DNA from 3 places in the Sulfurovum sp. TSL1 genome. Region 2 is predicted to be linked to each of the others. Evidence: riboswitches for the same ligand, from Rfam matches in the RefSeq annotation. Region 2 holds a riboswitch; each other region holds the start of a gene.
The links. Region 2 has a riboswitch for cyclic di-GMP ahead of LDM98_RS04465 (hypothetical protein). Riboswitches for the same ligand answer to the same signal wherever they lie in the genome.
Positions count from the first base shown of each region.

Region 1: linked by a shared signal. The riboswitch ahead of LDM98_RS06195 (PAS domain S-box protein) and the one ahead of LDM98_RS04465 (hypothetical protein) in region 2 are both predicted to bind cyclic di-GMP.
Region 3: linked by a shared signal. The riboswitch ahead of LDM98_RS00280 (ATP-binding protein) and the one ahead of LDM98_RS04465 (hypothetical protein) in region 2 are both predicted to bind cyclic di-GMP.

Region 1 is NZ_BPFI01000001.1:1,264,905-1,269,199, forward strand. Features, by position in the region: gene LDM98_RS06185 (DciA family protein) at 1-420, shown strand, start outside; gene uvrC (excinuclease ABC subunit UvrC) at 408-2,198, shown strand; cyclic di-GMP riboswitch class I at 2,344-2,418, shown strand; gene LDM98_RS06195 (PAS domain S-box protein) at 2,497-2,910, shown strand; gene LDM98_RS06200 (Hpt domain-containing protein) at 2,930-4,295, shown strand, end outside.
Region 2 is NZ_BPFI01000001.1:904,845-909,139, reverse strand. Features, by position in the region: gene LDM98_RS04470 (right-handed parallel beta-helix repeat-containing protein) at 1-1,459, opposite strand, end outside; gene LDM98_RS04465 (hypothetical protein) at 1,486-1,848, opposite strand; cyclic di-GMP riboswitch class I at 1,944-2,022, opposite strand; gene LDM98_RS04460 (carboxypeptidase regulatory-like domain-containing protein) at 2,076-3,647, opposite strand; cyclic di-GMP riboswitch class I at 3,779-3,861, opposite strand; cyclic di-GMP riboswitch class I at 4,003-4,082, opposite strand.
Region 3 is NZ_BPFI01000001.1:54,860-59,154, reverse strand. Features, by position in the region: gene LDM98_RS00290 (efflux RND transporter permease subunit) at 1-832, opposite strand, end outside; gene LDM98_RS00285 (alkylphosphonate utilization protein) at 903-1,442, opposite strand; cyclic di-GMP riboswitch class I at 1,668-1,746, shown strand; gene LDM98_RS00280 (ATP-binding protein) at 1,937-4,295, shown strand, end outside.

The sequences.
Region 1 (4,295 bases), 360 kb from region 2:
TCTCATTTATCTTCTCAACCTCAGTTTAAATCATTAAAACGGCAGGAGTGTTACCAAAAGTTTATCGATCTTCTTAGTCCCAAATGGCAAAAGGCCGTTGCCTTTGTCTATATCAAAGATGCGACACTCTTTATAGCGGTCACACACCCCGGTTTTAAAATGGAACTTAATTATAATAGAGATTTATTAAAAAGCCTATTAACAGAGCTGAACAAGCACGATGAAGCGTGTAAGATGATGCAGGCTGAAAAGGTTGTCGTCTTTCACAGCAAATATTATGCGATGCCTCAGGAAAAAGTCTCTTATGTGAGTGTACCCCATTATCATGAACGTGCCAAGGGAAATTTTGAAACACCTTCAGACAGAGAACTCAAAGAAAAATTCGAACGTATCAAAGCCATAGTCACATGCAATCAGTAATCCAAGATCTCCCTTCCTGTGCAGGCGTGTACCAGTATTTTGACGCAAACGGCAAACTGCTCTATGTAGGAAAGGCCAAAAACCTGAAAAACAGGGTCAAAAGCTATTGGCGTTTTTCTCCTGAATTCAAACCCAACCCTGCACAAAGTTCGCGCATCATCAAAATGCTCTATGAAGCAAGCAGAATTGAGTATATCGTCGTAGAGACGGAAGACGATGCCCTCATCTTGGAAAACTCGCTGATCAAACAGCTCAAACCCAAATACAACATTTTGCTTCGTGATGATAAAACTTACCCCTACATCTATATCGATGAATCTGTAGCCTACCCAAGGTTTGAGATCACCCGAAAGGTCATCAAAGGCAAGCAAATCACCTATTACGGCCCTTTTCCTACCGGAGGGAAAGCCCTACTTGATGCACTCTATGAAGTCTATCCGCTGGTACAGAAGAAGTCTTGTTTAAAAGAAGGAAAAGCCTGTCTCTTCTATCAGATCAAAAAATGTCTGGCCCCTTGTGAAGGGAAAGTGTCACCTGAAGCCTATGGTGAGATCGTCACCCAAGCCAAAACATCCATCGTCAAACGTAAAGATCTACTCTCCACCCTTGAAGAGAAGATGACAAACCTTGCCATCCAGGAACGTTATGAAGAAGCCGCTGCTATACGCGACAGCATCAATGCCATCTCTTCGCTCACGATCTCATCAAACATTGATTTTGCCAATGCCATGGACCTGGATATCTTTGCCATACTCAATGGGGATGAAAGAGGTGTGATCGTCAAGCTCTTTATGCGGGGAGGTAAGATCATCTCATCCGCATACTCTTACTTCAGGCATACCCATATTTTTGACGAAAATGAAGCGTATAAACAGGCCTTATTGGAATTCTATACCATCGACACCCCCCATACCGGTAAACAGATTCTTACGGCCCATATGTTTGAAGACTCGGCACAGGTGGCACATAGCCTTTCTGCCCGTTTTGACAAAAAAATAGAGATCCTTACCCCTCAGCGCGGTCCCAAAGCCAAACTGATCTCTTTGGCCCTGCAAAACTGCGAAGAGTTATTGCGTAAAACGCAGAGTGATACACTCATGGAACAAAAAATAGCAGATCTCTTTGACCTTTCTGTCATTCCTTACCGTATAGAAACTTTCGACAACTCTCATCTTATGGGAGCTGCTACAGTGGGCGGTATGGTGGTGTGGGATGAAGATAAATGGGATAAATCCGCATACCGACGGTATACACTGCATGAACGTGATGAGTATGGGCAGATGAAAGAGATGCTCTCCAGACGTATAGAGAACTTTAAAGAAGAACCTGCTCCGGACCTCTGGATACTTGATGGAGGACAGGCCAACCTCAATCTTGCAAAAGCCCTTCTCAAAGAAGCCCATGTCAATCTTGATGTCATAGCCATAGCTAAAGAAAAGCTCGATGCCAAGGCACACCGCGCGAAAGGTGCAGCCAAAGATATCCTCTATACCGCTCATGGCGTTCTTGAACTCAAAGCAAATGACAAACGTCTACACTGGATACAGCGCCAAAGAGATGAAGCACATCGTTATGCCATTACCTACCATCAGAACAAAAAACGTAAAGAAGATACACAAATTTCACTTCTCAATAAAAAAGGCATAGGCAAAGCAACAGTGAAAAAGTTGATCGATTATTTCGGGACATTTGAAGCCATAGAAAATGCATCTCATGAAGAAATAGAAAAAGTTACAAATAAGAAAATCTCTAACATTATTAAAAATTATAATCCATAAACAGACATTATTTAATATTTTTTACTAAAAAACTTCTTAATTCAATCTATTTTTAGTTTAGTTGTTATAGAGTTTTAGCAGCGGGTTATGTTTGCAGTATTGTTAGCCATAAGATTCTAGTGCATCTTATATGATACATAACGCTAAGTTAACAAGCTAAACTCATTGTGAAGTGAGGACAGAAAGCCATGGGTCTCATGAAGATTGCCAGGCTGCGAACAGTAGACTTCATGACTGTAAGTTTACTGAAACTACACTTCTTACACGTCACACTACAAAAAGGGGGGAGAATAATACAATGAATAGACCTGATCCAATTGATGAAGAGTATATCTTTGAAAAAGGCTTGATCGTTAGTTCTACAGATCTTAAAGGGATCATTACATACGCTAACAGAAAATTCTGTGAAATATCAGGATATACCAAAGAGGAACTCGTAGGCAAAAATCATAATATCGTCAGACATCCGGATATGCCAAAAGCAGCATTTCAAGAACTTTGGGACACGATACAGAGTGGCAAGGAGTGGACCGGTATCGTAAAAAATTTAAGAAAAGATGGCAGATATTATTGGGTTTATTCACATATTTCACCTATCATCCTTGATGGAGAGACCACCGGCTATACTGCAGCCAGAAGACCGGCATCGGAGACAGAGGTCACAGAAACCATTCCTATTTACAGGGATTTGTTAGAGAAAGAAAGTAAGTAAAAGAGGGGTTGTCAACAAAATGTACTATATATTAAATGAAACAAATCAAATTATCGCTGCTGATAAGAATCTATTGGAATTATGCGGGTTGTCGCATATAGATGCATTATCATTAAACATTGCATTAGGCGATACAAAATTTGATTTATCTGAAACAAAAATCACGATCACTACAGATCAAAATGAAAAAACGTTTCCTGTCTCCAAAACGTCTCTTTCAAGTATGCTTGGTCATATCACATTGGTTGAAATACAAGCAGAAGAAGAAAAAGCAGAAGAAAATGATCTATCGGTATTAACACTTGATGATACGGTAGAAAATATCGCTCCTCTTGATAGAGAGGAAACGGGTGAAGAAAAAGAAGTTGCTGTAGAAGACAGCGAACGCTTTGATCTTGTCATGGAAGAGGAAACAGAAAGTATCGCTCCTCTTGATACAGAGGAACCAAGCAAAGAACCTGAAGTTGCTATAGAAGACAACGAACTCTTTGATCTTGTTATGGAAGAAGAAACACAGAGCAGCATTGAGACGGTGGAAGAACCGCTCGATATCATGACCGAAGATACAGATATCCTTGACTTGGGATTGTCCGATAGAGAAGATGAAGTCATAATGGAGAAACCTGAAGCAGAGGATACTGCTGAAATTCTAATAGATCTGGATAAAGTATGTCAACAGATCGGTGTTTCTCATGAAGATTACAATACATTTCTCAATGAATATATCGATACGGCATTGGAACTTGAAACGGATCTACAGAGTGAAGAGAGCGCAACACGTTCCAATGCTGTTGCAACACTTTCCCATCTTGGCGAAGTATTACAATTGCCGGTTATCGGAGACCTCCTAAAAAGAATTGATGCAGCGCCTGCAGGTGAACAAAAAGCAACGGTCGAATCTTTTTACACAGCTCTCTCAAGAATCACTAAATCACCAAGCTCTCAAGCAGAACCTGAAATGGACCTCTTTGATACCCAAAAAGAGACTGAGCTAGACCTTTTTGATGTTGAAGAAAAAGAAAGTAAACCAGAAGTGATGATCAATGAAAAAGGCTTTGGTACTATTTCTCTTGAAGGTATTAAACCAATTCACTTTGACTTTCAACTTGAAGAAGCAGCCAATGACCTCTCTTTACCTGTAGAACTTATTGAAGAATTTGTAAATGATTTTATCGAACAGTGTCATAGTGAAACCAAGAATATGCTAAAAGCCTATGAAGAGGGTGATCTGGATGCCATTCAGAAGATAGGACATCTTCTTAAAGGCGCTGCAAGTAACCTTCGTATCAATCCATTAGCTGATACGCTCTATAAGATACAGTTTTGTGAAGACAGCAGTGATTTGGAAGCTTTGATCAAAGACTATTGGGGACACTTTTTGTCTT
Region 2 (4,295 bases):
TTATATTTCTTGGAGTTGTATAATGATCTGTTGTAAATGTGAGATCTTCCTGGTTGGCATCAGTAGCATTAGCATAGTTAAATGTATTTGACATAGTGGTACCACTGCCAAGTGAACCAGACATGCCCCCTGCATTAATCACAACGTTATTATTTAGTGTTGAATTAGTGAATGCATTAAATGATGCCCAGTTTTTAGCACCGTGGATGATATTTCCTTCAACTGTTAAGTTGTTAGAATCCCAAAGTACCAAGTCAAAATCAATAATATCCCATAGTATGTTGTTTGATATGCTTGAATCGCTCAGACCGTAAGCAAATCCTTTTGAATCACCTGCACCTATAGCTCTTGCAGAATCAAAGATATAGTTGTTCTCTATTGTAAGGTTTTCTACACCATAATGGATAGTTATTGCATCACCCCAACTGCTAAGCGAAGAACCTGTTTTATCAGATACTCTATAACCCCAAATATAGTTATTAGTGATAATGATTTTATTGTTCGCATCGTCTGAACCTGCTTTTAGGTCAATACCATTCTCAGCATAAGCGTAGTTTCCATTTGGTGTAAGACTACCGCTACCGTTAGTATAAATATCAGGTGTAATATAGATATGGTTACTATCAATAATAGTTCCATCATAACCTGTTGGCACAGGAATGCTTGCGGCCCAATCTTTCCATCTTCTAATAAGCTGAATACTGTCACTAATATTTTTAAACTCATTTTGTATTATTTTGGTGTTGTATATATAAGTATCATTCTCCCAACTTATATCATTTTGAAAGAATATTCCTACTCCATCAGCTTTTCTACCGGCAAGAGATTGTTCTGCTATCCTACTCTTTTGTATAGTATTGTTGTCTGATCTATGATAAATGGTAATAGCATATGTATTAAAATTTTTAATATGCATACGGTTAATTATATTGTATTGGGATTGCCCCTTTATATCCATTGCTGTACTTGCTGTGGTGTTAAGTGTTGACATCCTGTCAATTGTCCAGTAGTTGGCTCCCGATAGATTGATCTGTACGTTTGCCTGTTGCGAGTCAGATAGTGAAGCAGGGTGTGCAGTATTACCATTATCTAAAAGTATGTATCTTCTTGCATTAGGTGTACCATCAGCTGTCAGGGTAACACTACCATAGTTTCCTGGTTTGACACAAAAAATTCTTTTACTGCTATCGTTTATTGTACCCCAGTCAGCATTACTGCTAATAAATTGTACTTCCGGATCATTTGCATTACATGCAGGGAGGTTAATTGGTTCAAGGTAAGGATTACTTGTGTCCATAGTAGGTGTAGGATCAGATACTGTAGTAGGATCAGATACTGTAGTAGGATCAGTCACTGTCGATATGGTTCCTGACACAGGAGTTAACTTATCTCCTTCCAATGTAAAATCTGCCATCAGCATTGCAAGCGAGGCAGTTGAGAGTAAAAATATTTTTTTCATAATTCAATCCTTGTTTTAATTAATTTTTATAGGCTAATAATGTCGCCTGCAGCATCTACTATTATTTTACCAGAATATATGGCATAAGTTTTTGTATCAGAGTCATATACTTGTAATGTGAACGCTTCTCCAGGTATCACTTCAATGTCAAATTCACCATTCTCATTGGTAGCAAGATCGGTTCTGATCCAGTTGTCACTAATAGCATCTACTTTTAGGTTTGGAATCGCATTTTGATTAATGTCGATGATACGATCGGTATATATAGTGTAATCGGTGTAAGCATCTTCTGTTTCTATAGATGAAGTTCCACTTCCTCCACCACAACCGGTGAATAAAGTGACAAGCATAGCCATAAAGACGGTCAGTGTTTTTTTGTATACGTACATTTTTGTATTACCTTTTTTGTTATAAATATGATAAAAGCGTCTTATGAAACATTTGAGAATGTACTTTGAAAGTACATTCTTTCAAAACGGAGTATTTAGGCAGCCCGGCCATCTCATACATTGAGGTCCTGGGCTTTCCGTCCTTGCTTCACAACAAGTTTGGCTTTTTCAAGTGTTCAAATTGTAGTATAAGAGTGTTACCCATATATTACTTATTCATTTTTTAATTATAAGCTGGAATTATCAATAGTTTCACCCGGAGCCACAGCGGATATCATACCGTTGTATGTAGCACCATATTTATCATCATAGTGATATGCTCTCAATGTGAATGCTTGACCTGGTATCACTTCAATTTCAAATACTCCATTCTCATCTGTGCTAAGATCGGTACTGATCCAGTTGTCACCAATAGCATGTACCCTTAGATTTTTTACAGGTGTACCATCTGTATATAGGATACGATCAGTATAGATACCCGAAGCATCTTCAATAGGTTGGCTCAGACTCCATGTTCCCGGATGGGAAACTGTACCTTCATATGTTCCATCTGCTAGACGAGTGGCATATCCTTCTTCGATCCAGGTACCTTGCTCATAATCATAGAACCATAAAGGAATACTCTCAGCTGGTGCACCAGTTGCCTCAAATATTAAAGTTATATCATCAGCTACACTTAATGCATTGCCTGATTCATCTGTAAGGTCTATCACAGTAAACCCATAAGAGATGAATGGAACGATATTCCCATAGTTATCTTCTCCTTTATACTCTCCAGGAAATACTATTTCACTGCCTTTTTCTGTACTGTTACGATATGATAATCCGGCAGTCACTTGCCCTATATAAGGACTTCCATCATGATTGATATAAACTCCGGAAGGTATCACGATATGGGCTCCTGAAACTAGAGTCTGGCTATCATAAGTCCACTGGCTAATATATTTATCTATTTCAACAGTGGTGTAATTTGGGGATAGATCGGTTATTTGAATATTCGTACTATTTGTATAATAACCTTCTGCACTGAACATGACAGAAGCTTTATCGCTTACAGCGATATTCATCAGTATATAATCACCTTGAGAATCAGTGGTAGTGACACAGCCACCTATATTGACTTGAACACCTACTAATCCTGTTCCAGTATCTTTATCCGTAACATGACCTTCAATTTTTGCATCACCCTCTATACAGACAGCTTGAGTCTCTTCAACGATTGGTTCTGTTACGATCGGATCAGTTATAACCGGTTCTGTGACAGTTGGCGCCGCTTCGGTTACGATTGGTTCTGTTGACACAGGATCGGTTACTGTTGGTTCTGTTGCGTTTGTGTCAGTTGGTGCAGGTTCAGTTATGATCGGATCAGTTGGCACTGGGTCCGTTACGATCGGTTGGTTACTTGCGGCAAGTGTTGTAAAAGTCATATCATTACTTACAACGGGTCTGCCTTTCTCATCTTCGGAGACTATTCTATAGTGATATTCTGTATTTGCCTGTAAATTGTATAAGGTAACAGTACCTTCTTCTTGTACTGAAACTACTGAACCATACTTATTACTTGTACCATACTCTACTGATTTTGTAGTATACCCATAAGGATTCCACTCGATGGTGGCAGAATCTTCTGTAGTAATGGCACTGACATCAATCTTCACTACTTTTGCTGTAGAGGTTGTAGTGAGATCAGTTGAAGTTGAATCTGTTGTAGTCGCTGTTCCTTCACCGCCACAACCTGCAAGCAATGTTGCAAAAGACAGTATAAGTACATTTTGTTTGATATTGTTAAGTCTGAACATTCGTTTATATTCCTTCTTTGTATGAACGTGTATTGTTGTGAAGAAAATATATTGAAAAGTAGGGGAGGGAAATCTTCTATGAAGAATGGAATATACCAATATGCATGTAGCATTACTCTGTTGTGCTCAACAAAGGCAACTAGGCTATCTCATGATTATTATGAGATCCTTGGCTTTCCGTCCCTACTTCACAATAGGTTTGGCTTTTCTCACTAACTTGATGGGAATTATATTGAAAGAGGATTACCTCAATATTACCCACATGTCTGAATTTTTATTAAGATTAGGATGATAAACTTTATATAAAAGTTATAATTTATGAAGAGTCATCGTTTGAGATACGATAGTTCTAAATAAATGCAACCCAGCTATCTTTTTTTCAAAAGACCTGAAGCTTTCCGTCCCTGCTTCACAACAGGTTTGGCCTAATACTTTTATTACTATGACTTATGGTTTAGTAGTACCTTAAGTCATAGTCATACCGGAATAATACACACTTAAACTGAAAAGAATATAAAATTAAAATATATGTTTATGATCAATTTTTTTGATGAAGTATATATTAGAGTTTTTGTTTTATGAGATTCAAATTGAGAGTGAGTGATATCTAAAAGAAGTAAAATACGGAGCAGCACAGATGGCTTCTCC
Region 3 (4,295 bases), 850 kb from region 2:
TGTTGTTCCGTCCATTAAACGTCGAAAGTGTTGTATCTTGAGGGTAAGTGATGTCGACCTGGGCAACATCACCGAGCCTCACCTGCTTCTCTCCTATTTTAATCAGTGCTGATTCCCACTCTTCTTTGTTGTCTTTACCGTGTACTGTAGAGAGGAAAATATAATTGCCACTTTGCTTGATATCCCCTATGGGATAGATATAAGAGGTTTTTGAGATGGCATCGATCAGCGTAGCCGGGTCCAAACCATAGGCTCTTACAGCCTCTTCATTGATCTGTACGGAAACCTCCTGATCTGCATCACCGTAGATCTGTACTTCACTGACATAAGGATTTCTGGCAATTTTGGATTTTACCTCTTTGGCCGTTTCTATCAATTGGCCTTTGGTCATATGCTCAGAGGAGAGAGAAAGTCTGATAAGCGGCCGGTTGTGCATCAGCAGCTCTGCCGTTGGTTCGGTCATATCCGAAGGAAGATATTGTCGGCTGCGTGCGATGGCATCTTTGGCTTTATTGAGAGCATCTATTTTGTCTGCGCCATCATTGAGATCAAGAACGATAGAAAAAGTACCTGATTTGATCACGGTCTCGATCTTCTCTATCCCCTGTATGTTGCCCAGTTCATCTTCGATATCACGCACTGCCATTTTATCAAGATTGTCAGCACTGGCACCTGCATAAGCACCCCTGATCGCGATCTTATCCAAGGCGATTTCAGGGAAAAGTTCTTTGGGGATATTGTAATAAGAGTTTATGCCTAAAAAAAGGATAAAAATGAGCAATACATAATTAAGACTTTTATTCTCTATAAAATAGTTAATGATCCTCATCATGGTGTATCCTTATTGAACGTCTTAAATTATTGGTTTGTTATGTAACTTATAGTGATATCAACAAAAAATACTACAGTTTCTTTAAAAATGCCGAAATGATAAAGATCATTGTCCCGTTCACACGACCTTGTATATGGGTAGGGTCACCCGGTACCATGCGGATATTTTTCACAGTCGTTCCCTGCTTAGCGGTAAAACCTGCACCTTTTACCGGAAGGTCTTTGATGATGCTCACAGAATCACCCTCTTGCAAGATCGTACCATTGGCATCACGTGTAGGTTCTTGTGCTTCAGTGGCTAAACCTTCCTCTGCCCATGCTTTTACATCCTCCTCAAGATACATCATGTCAAGCTGGTCCTGTGCACCCAGTTGAGTCAAAAGTCTGAATGCCACGACCTGTACTGCAGGCTCAGTACTCCACATACTGTCATGCAGACAGTTCCAATGTTTTTCATCCTTTGTCGGATCATCTATGGAGGCTGCACAGGTACTACAGATCACAATAGCCTCATCTTTTGGTGCCACTACGTAAGCCGTAAGTCCCTCTTCAGAACCGCACAACTCACATTTCCCTCCGCTTCTATCCATCAATACTCTATCTATGCTCATTTTTTTCCTTTGCTCTATCAGTATCGACATTTTACTCTATTTGTTTTAATGTAGCCCATAAAAGCACTACTATACACGGTCTAAATCATTTCAACCCCGATCTTTACTGACAAACTATATGGTTTTATTTGACATCTTCTCTACTGAATGATTTCAATCACAAATTAAAATGATCACTTATAACTCTTTTTAAATCTTTACTGAGTATAATCCATGAAGGTAAAAAGATTGAAAAGCTAAACTTGTTGTGAAACAAGGGCAGAAAGTCATGGGTCTTTATAAAAAAGATCGCCAGACTACACAATAGAATATACCTATGGACTATTCTACGTAATTCTATCTACACTTTATGCTTCAATACTTTTAAAGAATAATAAAGGGGTCTTCTATGAATCATAGTCTCAGAAATACCATCAAACCTATATCTCAATCCTCTTTATTGATACTCATACCACGAACACTTTATCGTAGCAGAAGCTGCTAAAAGGATTAACATGAAGATATTGAAAAACAAATTAATACTCACTCTGCTTATACTTATCCTTATAGGGATATCAGGAGTGACATCGTATTATACCTATCTCTCTTATCAAAGATATGCAACGGCACAGAACAGTGCGGAGGTTTCTTCGTTTGTAAAACATTTTGAGTCAGTTATGAAACATATGATAGAGGAAAGAGTACAGAGTGCTACCTACCTGGTCACACAGAACAAAGAAGACTTAAAAAAACTCAAAGAGTCAAGGTTGAAGACCGATCAATATCTATTGGAGTTTGATGCATTTACCAAACAGGACGATCAGTTTACACGCTATCGTACCTATATCAAGCAGGCTACTGAAGCGTTAGAACTGGTGCGTCGAGATGTAGATGATTTACATGATAACGCTAGCGAGATCTACCATGATAAGGTCTTTAATCCATTGTTCCAGATAGTGCAGGAAGTTACTGCTGCAGAAAGGTCTGAGGAAAAGAAAAGTTATCTGATGATGTACCAAAAGTATACGGCACTGAAGGAGAACACTGTACAGGAACATATACTGATCTCTTCTATCTTACTTGGATCCAGAAGCATAAGTGATAAAGAGAGAGAATTTTGGGAGCAATTGATACACAAAGATACCTTACCCCAGTTTTATACCCTTGCAGACAGTGCCGTAGCCTTAAAACTCAGCGAACTGCTTTCTGTGGAAAAGTTCAACACTATCATGTCTGAAGCACGCGACATGATCTCCTATGAATCAAGATCAGGAAGATACTCAGTCTCCCCTCTTGGTTGGTCAAACCAGATAGATATAAAAATGGATTATTTCAACAAAGTACAATCCCTACTGCGTCATCAGATCCAAGCGATCAATAAAGAAACCGTCACGCAACACGGAGAGATTCTGGCATGGTATGGAGGGGCAACAGTTATCTTATTGCTTGTACTGCTTAAACTTTTCAGTTTAGTTTCCAAGATAGAAAATGATACACAGATCTCCGAGGAGACCTTAAGAGATATCAAACTGGTACTGAATGAAAACCAACAAAATGAGCTTCATAGATTGATCCGTAACGGTAAGGTGGATCATATCTATCGTTTTTTGCTCAAGACCATTAAAGACGGGAATCAGACCAAAGACCTCTTTCTTGCCAGTATGTCCCATGAGATACGTACCCCTCTCAACGGTATTCTTGGATTTACACAATTACTCAAAGAGACAGATGTTTCAGAGGAACAAGCTGAATTTATTTCAGTGATAGAGAAGAGTTCCGACAATCTTCTGACCATCGTCAATGATATTCTTGATCTCTCCAAGATCAAAGCACAGAAAATAGAACTCGAAGCCATAGAATTCGATCCGGTAGATACCTTTGAATCAGCGGTTGAATCCTATGCGGCCAAAGCGGCTGAAAACCATATTGACTTTAACATCTTTTTGGATCCGACACTGCCTACACTGCTGATAGGGGATCCTACGAAGATCTCTCAGGTCATCGTGAACCTTGTCAGTAATGCCATTAAATTCACTTCTACAAACGGTGAAGTAAGTGTATCGATCAAAAAGCTCTTTGAGGATGAGGATAAAGTAAACGTCAATTTTGAAGTGTCTGATACAGGTATCGGTCTTACCAAGGAGCAACAGGGAAAAATATTTGAGGCATTTTCACAAGCAGATGTCAGTACAAGCAGACAGTACGGAGGTACGGGTCTGGGACTCTCTATATCAGGTAAATTCATAGACCATATGGGAGGGAAACTGAGCATTCGAAGTGTCAAAGATGAAGGCTCTACCTTCTATTTCACCCTGACACTGAAAAAACCTAAGAGCGCGGTACAAAGAGAAGTAGAGGATATGAGTGCCTGCACCGTTGGTATTCTTAATTCACATCTCGATACAGAGTACTATATCAATAAAAACCTTGAAACCTATATCGCTTACACCGGAGCCACTATCAAGCGTTATACCGATGAATCACTCTTGGCATTAAAAGGTACCTCTCAACTCCCTGATATTCTTTTTATTGACCATAAATTCCGTCAGAGAGATGACGAACTTCAACCGTTCCTTGACCTTGATACAAAGATCATTGTGATATCCACAGGAGACCAGAAAAAAAATCTCAAGCGATACACATCACGAATAGATAAGATACTCTATAAGCCTGTGAACTTTACAAAAACACTTCGAATGCTGAATGATAAAGAGGATAGTTCAGAGAAGAAAGAGAATCTTGCCTTTAAAAATGTACATGTGCTGGTTGCAGAAGATAATAAGATCAACCAAAAGCTGATACTCAATGTACTCGGTCGACTCGGTATAGAGGTCACCATCGCGAATAATGGACAAGAGGCACTTGAACAGCGTA